2 linked regions of the Urbifossiella limnaea genome follow. The protein of the gene in region 2 interacts with the protein of the main gene of each other region in a pairwise test. Links are inferred from orthologs where the notes say so. Each region holds a gene or a part of one and is shown on either strand. Other genes may lie near its edges.

What was found. Proteins that work in one complex are often made in the same cells at the same time.
Region 1: the proteins of sucC (region 2) and sucD interact in binary tests that used the Escherichia coli proteins (3 or more experiments, as listed by UniProt). The link is inferred for Urbifossiella limnaea from one-to-one orthologs.

The regions. Positions count from the first base shown.
Region 1 is NZ_CP036273.1:6,029,733-6,035,295, forward strand. What follows is about bases 2,013-4,817. They hold sucD (succinate--CoA ligase subunit alpha), read left to right. Parts: upstream 2,013-2,860; coding sequence 2,861-3,775; downstream 3,776-4,817. Other genes in these bases: ETAA1_RS24570 (glycosyltransferase 87 family protein), read right to left, coding at 2,013-2,588; ETAA1_RS24580 (hypothetical protein), read right to left, coding at 3,780-4,817. In the rest of the region: ETAA1_RS24560 (PPC domain-containing protein), read left to right, coding at 1-336; ETAA1_RS24565 (class I SAM-dependent methyltransferase), read right to left, coding at 653-1,354; more of ETAA1_RS24570, read right to left, coding at 1,389-2,012; more of ETAA1_RS24580, read right to left, coding at 4,818-4,844; ETAA1_RS24585 (formylglycine-generating enzyme family protein), read right to left, coding at 4,869-5,378; ETAA1_RS24590 (RyR domain-containing protein), read right to left, coding at 5,389-5,563. UniProt on the Escherichia coli protein: Succinyl-CoA synthetase functions in the citric acid cycle (TCA), coupling the hydrolysis of succinyl-CoA to the synthesis of either ATP or GTP and thus represents the only step of substrate-level phosphorylation in the TCA.
Region 2 is NZ_CP036273.1:215,004-220,639, forward strand. What follows is about bases 1,199-4,076. They hold sucC (ADP-forming succinate--CoA ligase subunit beta), read left to right. Parts: upstream 1,199-1,976; coding sequence 1,977-3,176; downstream 3,177-4,076. Other genes in these bases: ETAA1_RS00990 (hypothetical protein), read left to right, coding at 3,288-4,076. In the rest of the region: ETAA1_RS00975 (HNH endonuclease family protein), read right to left, coding at 1-340; ETAA1_RS32630 (AAA family ATPase), read right to left, coding at 337-966; more of ETAA1_RS00990, read left to right, coding at 4,077-4,154; ETAA1_RS00995 (hypothetical protein), read left to right, coding at 4,209-4,472; ETAA1_RS01000 (protein kinase domain-containing protein), read right to left, coding at 4,482-5,636. UniProt on the Escherichia coli protein: Succinyl-CoA synthetase functions in the citric acid cycle (TCA), coupling the hydrolysis of succinyl-CoA to the synthesis of either ATP or GTP and thus represents the only step of substrate-level phosphorylation in the TCA.

The DNA of each region.
Region 1 (5,563 bases), 5.8 Mb from region 2 along the record:
CAGCAGATGATCGTGGTCGTCGGCCCGGGCCGGCTCGGGTTGGAACTCGGCCGCGGCAGCGTCCGCGGCGGCGGCGAGGTGCGCCTGCCGGTCACCGTGACCCGGGGGCGCGACCTGACCGGGCCGGTGGTGGTGGAAGCGGTGGTGCCGCCGCACTGGTCGGGGGCGACGGCCGAGAAGCTGACGATCCCGGCGGGGTCGGGCGCGGGTGAGCTGGTACTGCGGTTCGCGCCGGGGGCGGGGCCGTTCAACCAGCCGCTGACGGTCCGCGCCACGCTCGCCGCGGGGCGGACGCCGGTGGTCGCGGAGGCGGCGCTGGACGTGGTGGCGCCGTGACCCGTACGCCGGCAGTCGTGCGTTGCTCCCCTTCGGACTCCGCCGCGGGTGGTAGCCCCCTCACCCCGCGTGCTTCGCCGCGACCCTCTCCCGCGAGGGGAGAGGGTGGGCGTGGTCCGCGCCACGCACAGGCGGGCATCGACCCGCGGACGCACGGGCGTGGTTGCCCGCCCACGACGGGGGCCGGGTGCCTCTCACCCTCTCCACTCGGGGGAGAGGGTCGCGGCGAAGCACGCGGGGTGAGGGGGCGAACCACCCACGACGAGAGCGAGCAGCCCCGCACGCCCGTGCCATAGCGATCGAGCCAACCGCCGGCTCACGCCGGCCGCTCGCCGGGGCGAGCGGTCAGCGCGCACGTGTACCGCCGGCGCGACGGCGTCAGGTTCCGCGCCAGCCGCTCGCAGCCGAAGCCCGCGGCCGCCGCCAGTTCCACCATTCGCCGTTCGTCGATCCGGTGCAGCACCACCCCGTCCGGGCTCCGCGCCGCCTTCCACAGGTGAACCAGCATCGCCGGCAGCACGCCGTTCCGCGTCGCCACCCACAGCGAGCGGCAGGCGTCCAGCGGCTTCGAGTAGCGCGTAGGGATCAGGTCGGCCAGCACCACCACGCCGCGGCCGTCGGGCTTCAGCAGCCGGCGGAACAGGGCCAGCGTCTCGGCCACGCCGGCGTCGCCGCCGAGGTACTGGACCACGCTGTTGGCGAAGATCAGGTCGTAGCTCGCCGCCGGCAGATGGGCCGCGCTGCCGTAGATGACCGAGGGCAATCCCGCGGCGCGCGTGCGGGCCACGGCCACGGCGTGCGGGTCGGTGTCCATGCCGTCCACGCGGCCGGCACGGTCGGCGAGGCGGGCGCCGGCGTCGAAGTAGCCGCAGCCGAAGTCGAGGACGGCGCTGTTAGGCCCGAGCCACGGCAGGCCGCGGAGGTGGGCGACGATGTCGCGCACCCAGAGTTCGGCCATCCGCTCGTCGCGGCGGTTCCACCGGTGGTAGCCGAGCCAGGCGGGAACGACGGCGGGCATGGATCGACACCGTGGGTTCCCGAACTGCTCGGCGTCAGGCCGCAAGCCGGGTGAGCGATTCTTGCCGGTCCACGGCTGCCGGTGCCGGCTTCCGCAACACCCGCGCCACGCCGGCCGCCGCCACCAGCGCCGCGGCAAGCGGCTGGATGCCGAGTCCGATCACCGGCCGGTGGACCGCGTACGGGAAGGCGAAGAGCACCACCGCCGCCAGGAACAACACCGCCCCTGCCACCGCCGACCGCCACGCCCAACGAGGCTGACCCGTGCGGTCGAGGAGTTCCCGCGCCAGCACCGGGGCGATGAGGATCAGCGTGCTCGACTCCACCGCGGGGCCGAACACCGTCATCCAGCACAGGCCCAGCGCCACGGCGTTCGTCGTGAGCGTCGGCCGGTCGGTGCCGCGCCAGCGCTGCCACGCCAGCACCACGGCGCACAGCGCGCCCGTGCCCGCCTGCACGAACAGGTACTGCGACCGCGGCACCGTCCAGCCCAGGTTCTTCAGCACGAGGTGGAAGTCCTGGTAGCCGCGCCAGTTCTCCCAGCCGGTGCGGTCGTCCCCCTTCATGTTCATCCACCACTCGGCGTACAGGCCGTTCACGTACTCCGGGCTCTGCAGCAGGTACGGCAGCGCCAGCCCGGCGGCGAGCGCGGCCACGAGCCCGACGCCGAACCGCACCGGCGCCGCGAACGCCAGCAGCATCCCGAGCGCCAGCGGGTAGCCCTTGAACAGCGCCGCCGCCGCGACGCACGCCCCCGCCACGGCCCACCGGTTCCCCAGCGCCAGCGCCCCCGCCGCGACCATCAGCCCCACCATGTGCGGGTTCGCCTGCCCGTTGCTGACGCTGCCGATCGCCAGCGGGAGCATCACGGCCAGCGCCGCCGCGACGGGTGCGTTCGGCCAGCTGCGGCGGAACCAGGCCGCGGCCCCGCCGAGGAACAGGGCGGCGCCGAGCAGGCGGAACAGCGCCCCGCCCGGCCCCCACGGCATCATCCCGAACGGCACGAACCCCGCGGCCACGGTCGGGCTGTAGCGGTAGTTGTCCACGTACGGCGCGAACACGCCGTAGAGCGGCTCCCCGGCCGCGAACCGCTCGCCGGCCCAGGCGTACGTCGGGTAGATGTTCGCCGACAGCGGCTTCAACACGGTGCGGACGCAGACGACGCCGAGGAGCACGACCCACAGCCCGACCGCAGTGCGAACGACGAGCTTCGAGCGGAGGCTGTCGGCGGGCACGGCACGGGTCCGGGGTTGGCGTCGCGGGACGGCCGATTCCGTACCACGCAGGGCGAGATCGCCGCAACACCAAGCCCGGCCGAGGGGAACGCCCCGGGCGACGCTCTAAAATTCTTTTGTGGCACCGACTCAATGCGTGCCGCGACCCCCAGGGGGGGAGCCGTGCACACAATGAATTCGGGCCGAGTGTTGAAGGTCGCCGCGTGGGGGTGCCTGTCCCGGCCGCCGGCCGTATCACACCCCCAACCGCCGCCGCCTCCCGGAACCTGCCCATGAGCATCCTCGTCGACAAGAACACGAAGGTCATTTGCCAGGGGATCACCGGCAAGGCCGGCAGCCTCCACACGGATCAATCGCTCCTCTACGGCTCCCAGTTCGTCGGCGGCGTGACCCCCGGCAAGGGCGGGCAGACGTGGACCGGCGATAAGTCGGGCAGGAAGCTGCCGGTCTTCAACACCGTGGCCGAGGCCGTGAAGGCCACCGGCGCCGACGCCAGCATGGTGTTCGTGCCGCCCAGCGGCTGCGCCGACTCCATCATGGAAGCGGCCGACGCCGGCATCCGCCTCATCGTGGCGATCACCGAGGGCGTGCCGGTCCTCGACATGGCGCGGGCGAAGCGCTACCTGAAGGCGAAGCCGAACGTGCGGCTGATCGGGCCGAACTGCCCCGGCATCATCACGCCGGGCCAGTGCAAGATCGGCATCATGCCGGGCTACATCCACAAGCCGTGCGCCCCGGGCGAGGCCGGCATCGGCGTCATCAGCCGCAGCGGCACACTGACGTACGAGGCGGTGTTCCAGCTCACGAACCTCGGCTACCCGCAGTCCACGTGCGTCGGCATCGGCGGCGACCCGGTGATCGGGACGACGCAGATCGACTTGCTGGAGCTGTTCGAGAAGGACCCGGGGACGCGGGCGATCCTGATGATCGGCGAGATCGGCGGGACGGCGGAGGAGGAAGCCGCGGCGTACATCAAGAAGCACGTGACGAAGCCGGTGGCGGCGTTCATCGCGGGCCAGACGGCGCCGCCGGGCCGGCGGATGGGCCACGCCGGGGCGATCATTAGCGGCGGCAGCGGCAGCGCGGCGGACAAGATTGCGGCGCTGAAGGCGGCCGGCCTGGCCGTGGCCGCGACGCCGGCCGACCTGGGCGCCGCGGTGGTGGAGGCGATGGGGAAGAAGAAGTAACGCGCTACGGCGCCGGCCCGTCGAGCCAGTCCGGCAGGCGGGCCAGCACGTGGTGCCACGTCGCCGGGGTGAACTCGTTCGAGTGGTACGGCACGTACACCCAGACGAACAGCGTGTCGCCGCCGCCCCGGTACGAGTACCCGGACCGCTCCGCCGCCTGCTGAATCGTCAGGTCCCACACCTCGGTCAGGTTCGACGTGAACACCCGCTTCGCGTCCGGCCGGCCGAGCGTCCCCTTGTAGAACTTCTCGTCGAACCGGGCGAACCGCACCATCGGCGGGAACGGGTGGTCCTTGTTCTTGACCCGCAGCTGAATCTCCTTCAACTCGTCGTCGAAGCCGTGGGCCGGCTTCTTCGGGTTCTCCGGGGCCACGCGGTCCTCGGGGCCGCCGCCGAGGAAGTCCTGGAGCGGCCGCGAGAAGTACCGCCCCGGCGGCTTCACCTTCCACAGCCACACGTGGTCGTGCGTGTCGGGGTGGTTCTCGACCAGGTACTCGTGGACCGCAGCGAACGCGTACGACGGCTGCCCCAGCGGCTTCGACAGGCCGGTGCCCAGGAAGTCCGGCTTGATGCCGAGCTTCCGGTCGAGCAGTTTCTGCACCGCTGGGTAGCTCATGTACACGTCGGCGACGGCCTGGTCGCGGCGGAGGGCGCCGCCCTCGGCGTCGGCGCCCTCGACGCCGGGCGGCCGCAACCGCAGCGCCCGCACGACCGTCTCGTCGGTCACCTCGCCGGCCGTCATGACGGAGTGGACCTGGTCGCGCCACGCCCGCCACTCGGCCGACTGCACGGTCTCGGTGCGCGGCGGGGCGTCGTGCCACCCGGGCGGCGCGGCGTGCGACAGCGCCTCGTACTGGTAGGCGAGGCTGGCCAGAAGCAGGCCGAGGAAGCCGCCGGCCGCGGCGGTGCCGAGCCACCGGCGGGCGTGGGCCACGGCACCGACCGGCGCGGCAGCGGCGGCGGCCCGCCGGGCGGCGCGGAGAGTGTACGCGGCCGCGACCGCCGCGCAGACCGCGGTGGTCGCAGCGGTGAGCACCATCCCGGCGTACGCGAGGCGGTCGTGACTCAATTCTTCCTCCGGCGGGTCGGGCGGCTACGGGAATGTTCTCGCCACCCGGAACCCGTAGTACAAGCCCTGCATCGTCGGCACGTCGTCGTGGCGGCGGGCGGCCCGCAGGCTGATGGCCATGAAGTAGAACGCCCCGCCGCGGAGGACTCGCTTGGCCGAGGGGTCCACGGCCGGCTCCGGCCCGTCGGCCCCGACCCGGTCCGTCCGCTCGTGGCACCACGTGAAGGCGTTCCCCTGCATGTCGAACAGGCCGAAGTCGTTCGGCTTGCGGGTGCCGACCGGGTGCGTCGCCTCGTCCGAGTTCCGCTGGTCGCCCGAGTTCTTCTCGTACCACGCGTACTCGCCGAGCAGCTCCTCCGTCTCGCCGTAGTACCGGCACGTCCGGGTGCCGGCCCGGTTGGCGTACTCCACTTCGGCGTCCGTCGGCAGCCGGTACCCGCTCAGCGAGGCACGAACGCCCCGTGAATCCTCCCCTCGACCGGAACGATCGTTGACACAATAGTCCGGGTACGGCCAACGCTCTACGGCCGGCACCTGCGACGGATCAGCCCGCGGGCGCCGGCGGCGTGATCGTGTACCCCAGGGCCAGCAGCGCGCGCAGCGCCCCGAGCGCCGTCTGCCGGTCGAACTCTTTCTCCGATTCGGACAACTCCGCGTACGGCACCAGACTCGGGTGCGTCTTCGCCACGTCGTCGCGGGCCGGGCCGTACCTCCACCCC
Region 2 (5,636 bases):
GGTTGTCCCAATCGTAGGCGAGCCAGTAGTAGCCGGGCCGGGTTAGCGGGTCGCCGCGCCGCTGCTTGAACCCCGACTTTGGCCGGTAGTGCTCCACGTCGCTGTAGGTGTTCCCGGGGCTGATCCGCCACTCACAGAACGCGCACTTCTCGTGCTGGGCCGCCCGGAGTGCGGTCCGCACGGTCGGGTGCGCGAAGATGTCCCGGTCGAACTGGAACCGCTTCGTTCCGGCCCGGTATGCCGCCCGGTCCGTCTTGTACTTCGCCTTGTTCGCGCGGGTAGCGGCCGCCCCACGCGTGGTGAGAACCGCGGGAGGCGCGGGCTTGGTCAGGCGGATCATTTGGGCGATGTCGCGCGGAGTGCGTCCAGAGCCTGGCGGATGGCGGCAAGTTCCTCGTTCTCGGCCGCGCTCCGGCCGACCGGGAGGCGGTCGATCTGATCCTGGAGTTCTTTCAACTCCTTCTTCTCGGCGAGCGTCAACCGAGCTTTGCCGGCCAGTTGCTCCTGCCGCTTGAGCTTCTTCTCGACCTCCGGCGACCGGGCCGACTCCAGGCCGAACAGGTCGCTCGTGAGGATCTGATCGACGCGCCAGTTGCGGATGTCGTCCACGTCGTTGTGGATGACGACGTGGTCGCCCTCGCGCTTCAGGACGGCGATGTTGGCGTTCTCCGCGGCCTGTACGACGAGCGGGCTGTGCGCCGTGGCGATGAACTGCGTGTTCGGGAACCGCTCCGACAGGAACCCAATCAGCTTCCGCTGCCACGCCGGGTGCAGGTGCAGGTCGATCTCGTCCACGACGCAGATGGCCGGCTCCTTGAGCGGGTCGGGGCTGTCCGGGTAGCGCTCCACCATGCGGCTGACGAAGTCGAGCATCCAGGCGATGAGCGTCTGGTAGCCGTACCCGAGTTGGCGGAGCGGGACCCACCCGAAAGGAGTCAGGAATTCAACCCGAGGTTTAGGTCGCACGTCACCACCTGTTGTGGCAAATCGCAACTCAGAAACATCGGGGAGAATGCCTGATGTGAGTAGCCCGGTAACTTGGATGAGGCGCTTATGGACGGATGTCTTATTCCCAGGAGCCTTACTGCTAGCGTAGTCCAACTGTAGTAGCCATTCCTCTGCGTTTCGCAAGACTGCATTCTCATTGGCGAGTGTTGTCTCGTACTCGTCTTGTGTGGCGTTTGAGAGAGCCGCAGATACAAGGCGCCTGTTGACGCCATACGCCATTACAACTGGTAAGTATCCTTCAACGCGATACTCCAATCCAGCGATGTCGTTCTGAATCGAGACGCTTGCCCTGCATGGGATCGATCGATTTGTCCCTAGCGGAATTGAAGTAAATACCGTCTCGATAGTTACTTTGTCGTTCCGGTCTGAACTATTGCGAATCCAGGATATCGTTTCATCTGTGATCAGCGACCAGCCTCCAACGCCAAGCATCTTCTCTGGGCTCGGCACGTCGTCAAAATCTTCCCGAGCGTCAACCAGTCCCAGGCCCGGTTCGTGGCCTGTAAGTAGTCGCAGCAGCGTCGTCTTCCCGGTGCCGTTCTCGCCGAGGATGATCGTCCACTGCTTCGGGCGGCCGTGGCCGTCGGACAGGTCGAGGGTCTGCTTCGGGCCGAAGCAGCGGACGTTCTCCACGCTCAGCGACAGCACGTAGCACGCCTTCGGCTTCTCGCCGGCGGCTGCCGCGGGACGCTTCTTGCCGTTCTTCGCCATACCCGGCAGCGTAGCGGGTCCGGCGACGCCGCACAACTCTCCCCCGCGCCGCGGCCGCAACCCGTTGCCGGGCCACGACCTGCCCCGATTGCCGGGGCCGGGGCTGGATCGAACCAACTTTTTTATGAGTCGGTGACATGGTTCCGGGGATCGACCCCCCTCGGCCGGAAGAAAGAATCCCGGCCCGAATGTCGCCCCGGGTCCGGCCGCCGGCCGGCCGCTATAACAGCGGCACCACCCCACCGGAGCCGTGCGCGATGAAGGTCCACGAGTACCAGGCCAAGGAACTCCTCGCCGCCGCCGGCGCCAACGTGCCCGGACACGTCGTGTGCAAGACGCCCGACGAGGCCGCCGCCGCGTTCGACAAGCTGAGCAACGGCGGCGGCGTCATGGTGAAGGCGCAGATCCACGCCGGCGGCCGCGGCGCCGGGCAGCTCAAGGGCTACGCCGAGAAGCTCGGCGGCGTCAAGTTCGCCCCCACCCGCGAGAAGGCCAGGGCGCTCGCCGAGACGATGCTGAAGCACTCGCTCGTCACGCTGCAGACCGGCCCCGAGGGGCAGCCGATCCGCACGCTCATCGTCCAGGCCGACGCCGAGCCGGCGAAGGAGTACTACGTCGCCATCGTGTTCGACCGGGCGATCGGGCAGCCGGTGCTGATGGCGTCCGCGGCCGGCGGCATGGACATCGAGAAGGTCGCCCACGACACGCCGGAGCTGATCCTGAAGGTCCCGTTCAGCCCCGAGACGGGGTTGCAGCCGTTCCAGGCCCGCCGCATGGCCTACGAACTCGGCTTCACCGGCGATCAGGTCGGCAAGGCCGAGAAGATCATGCTGGCGCTGTCGAAGGTGTACCTGGAGAAGGACGCCACGCTGGCCGAGGTGAACCCGCTGGCCGTCACCAAGAAGGGCGACGTGGTCGTCCTCGACGCCAAGATCGACTTCGACGACAACGCGCTCTTTCGGCACAAGGACGTGGAGGCGCTGCGCGACCTGGGCGAGGAGAACCCGGTCGAGGTGCGGGCCGGCAAGGCGAGCCTGAACTTCATCCAGCTGGACGGGAACATCGGGTGCCTGGTGAACGGCGCCGGGCTGGCGATGGCGACGATGGACATCGTGCAGCACCACGGCGGCAAGCCGGCGAACTTCCTCGACGTGGGCGGCGGCGTGACGGCCGAGAACGCGGTGGAGGCGTTCCGCATCATCCTGAGCGACCCGAAGGTGAAGGCGATCTTCGTGAACGTGTTCGGCGGCATCGCCAGCTGCGCCCGCATCGCCGACGCGCTGGTGAAGGCCGGCCGCGAGGTCGGCTTCCAGGTGCCGGTGGTGGTGCGGCTGGAGGGGAACGAGGTGGACAAGGCGCGCGAGATCCTGAACGGCGTGACGACCGAGCTGCCGGCGATCCGCGTGGCCCCCGGGCTGACCGAGGGCGCGAAGATGGTGGTGGAACTGGCGAAGTGACCCGGCTCGCCGCTCGCGGCCTGGCGCGGCCCGGCGCCAGGCCGCGAGCGGCGAAGACCCGAGCCGAAGACCCAACTCCCTGACCCCCTCTCCCGGACAAGGACGACGCCGATGACGACCACCTGCCGGACCGCCACGCTGGCGGCCGCGTTGGCCCTCGCCGGGTGCGGCCGGCCGGCCGCGCCTACCACCAAGGACGACAAGGGCGGCCCCGGCCCCGCCCCGCCGGCGAACATCCCGTCCGGCCCCGTCGCCCCCACCGACGCCAGCTCGGTCGCGGCCCAAAAGGTTGTCGGCGACCTGCTCACCGGCACCGCCGACACCACCAAGCTGACCACGTCGTTCCTCAAGGCCGTCGGCCTGCCGGCGACCTCGCCCGAGGACAAGGCGAAGGGGTACAGCCCGGCCGCGGCGCACACCTGGCTCGCCCGGGCCGGCGCGGCGCTGACGCAGATCGGGCCGCCGGACGGGTTCACCGCGTCCACCAGTGCCGTCTTCACCGGCCCGAACGGCACCGGCCGCTACCTCGTCCGTATGGTCCAGGCCGACGGGGCGTGGAAGGCCGACTACTTCGGCCTCGGCACCGCCAAGGCCAACGAAATGGCCAAGCCGAAGACGTCCGACGAGGCGTTCCAGGACTTCGCCGTGCTGGGGCTGCTGGACGCGCTGACGAGCACGGCGCTGCCGACCGACGACCGGGTGCCGCTGGCCGCCGCGCTGATGTCGGCGAAGGCGCGGGGCGCGTTGGCGGGGCCGTTCCCGGCGGACCAGGAGCAGGGCTACGACTACAACCGCGGCAAGCTCGGCGTCGTGGCCGACGGCCTCGGCAAGGGCGCGACCGCGGTCAGCCGCACCCGCACCGGGGCGGACGCGTTCCGGGCGGAGATCACGAAGGACGGGGCGACCCGGGCGTTCGCGGTGAAGCTGGTCCGCGACGCGGCCGGCGGCTGGGTGGTGGACGATTTCAAGCCCGAGTGACCGGCCCGCGGCGCGGCGGTAGGATGGGGGTGTCACCCGACAGGAGACCGAGCCGTGCGCCTCGAAGACATTCGCCAACGAACCCGGAAGGTGCCGTTCGAGCCGTTCCGGGTGTTTCTCTCGAACGGCCAGACGTTCGACATCTATCACCCGGACCAGTGCGTCGGCAGCACGGGGGCCGCGCACATCTCCGTCCCATCGGAGAACGGCCCGCCCCACATCCGGGATCAGGTTACGATCGTGTCCCTCTACCACATCCAGAAGATCGAGCCGCTGCCGACGCCGGCCGCGGCGGCGGGATCGAACGGGGCCGGCTGAGCGGCGGCGTCAGAACGGCCGCGGCTCGGCGAGTTGCAACCTCATCTGATTCACCGGGGCTGGGCCGGACGGCGCGGCACACGCGGCCTCGAACGCCAGCGCCGCGCCGAACCCGCGCCGGAACCGCTCCCGCAGCGTCGGGTCGTTGCGGAACGCCGCCGCCGGCTTGCCCGCCGCCACGCCGGCCCGCACCTGCGCCAGCGCCTCCGCCCGCAGGGCGGGGTCCACGTCCGACCCGGCGGCGAACACGCGGGCCGCGTAGAACCGCAGCTCGGCGGTGTCGTACCCGAGCGCGAACACCGCCCGCAGGTCGGCGACGGCCCGCGGGTCGAGCCCGCCGTGAGCCCCGGTCGCCCGCCAGAGGCCGAACAGGCACACGGCCCGGTTGTACCGCGCCGCCGGCAGAGCCGGGTCGCCGGCGACCGCCCGGTCCAGCGCGTCGCCGGCCTCGGCCGACTTCCCCGTCTTCATCAGCGACAGCGCCCGGTTGCTCAGCACGTCCGGCGGGGCGTCGCGCCGGGTGTCCACCCAGCCGCCGAACTCGGCCCCTTCCTGATGCTTCGCGCCCACCGTGTAACAGTACGCCATCATCGCCACAGTCCGCCGGTCCTGGCGGAGCGCGTTCGACTTGGTGAAGTCGTCCACACCGCCCGACCAGTCGTCGGCCCGGACCCTCGCCAGGCCGCGGGTGTAGAACTCGTCCGCGGTCGTCGGCGGCGGGGGCGGCGCGGGGAGCGCCCACTTCGGCGACTTGTCCGGCGGCCCCATCGTGGCGCCGCTCCCCGCCGTCAGCACGGCCACGAGCACCAGCGCCGTCGCGGTGACGCGCCGGGCGGCCCGCCGGGGCGGCGGGGCGGGCGGGGTGCGGGCCGCGGTCACGAACCCGCTCAGGGCCGCGGCCAGGCCGGCGGCCGACTCCGGCCGCGCCCCCGGGTCGGGGTTCAGGCACGCCGTCAGCTCGCGCCGGACCGCCCGCGACAGGCCCGCGGGGAGCGGCGGCAGCGGCGCGCGGGCCGCGGCGGCGCAGGCGGCGAACGACTTCGGGTCGGCCGCCGGGAACGGCCGCCGGCCGGTCAGCAGCTCGAACGTCATCACGCCGAGCGAGAACAGGTCGCCCCGCGCCAGCGCGGCGCCGGTCGCCATCGCGCCGGCGGCCTCCAGCAG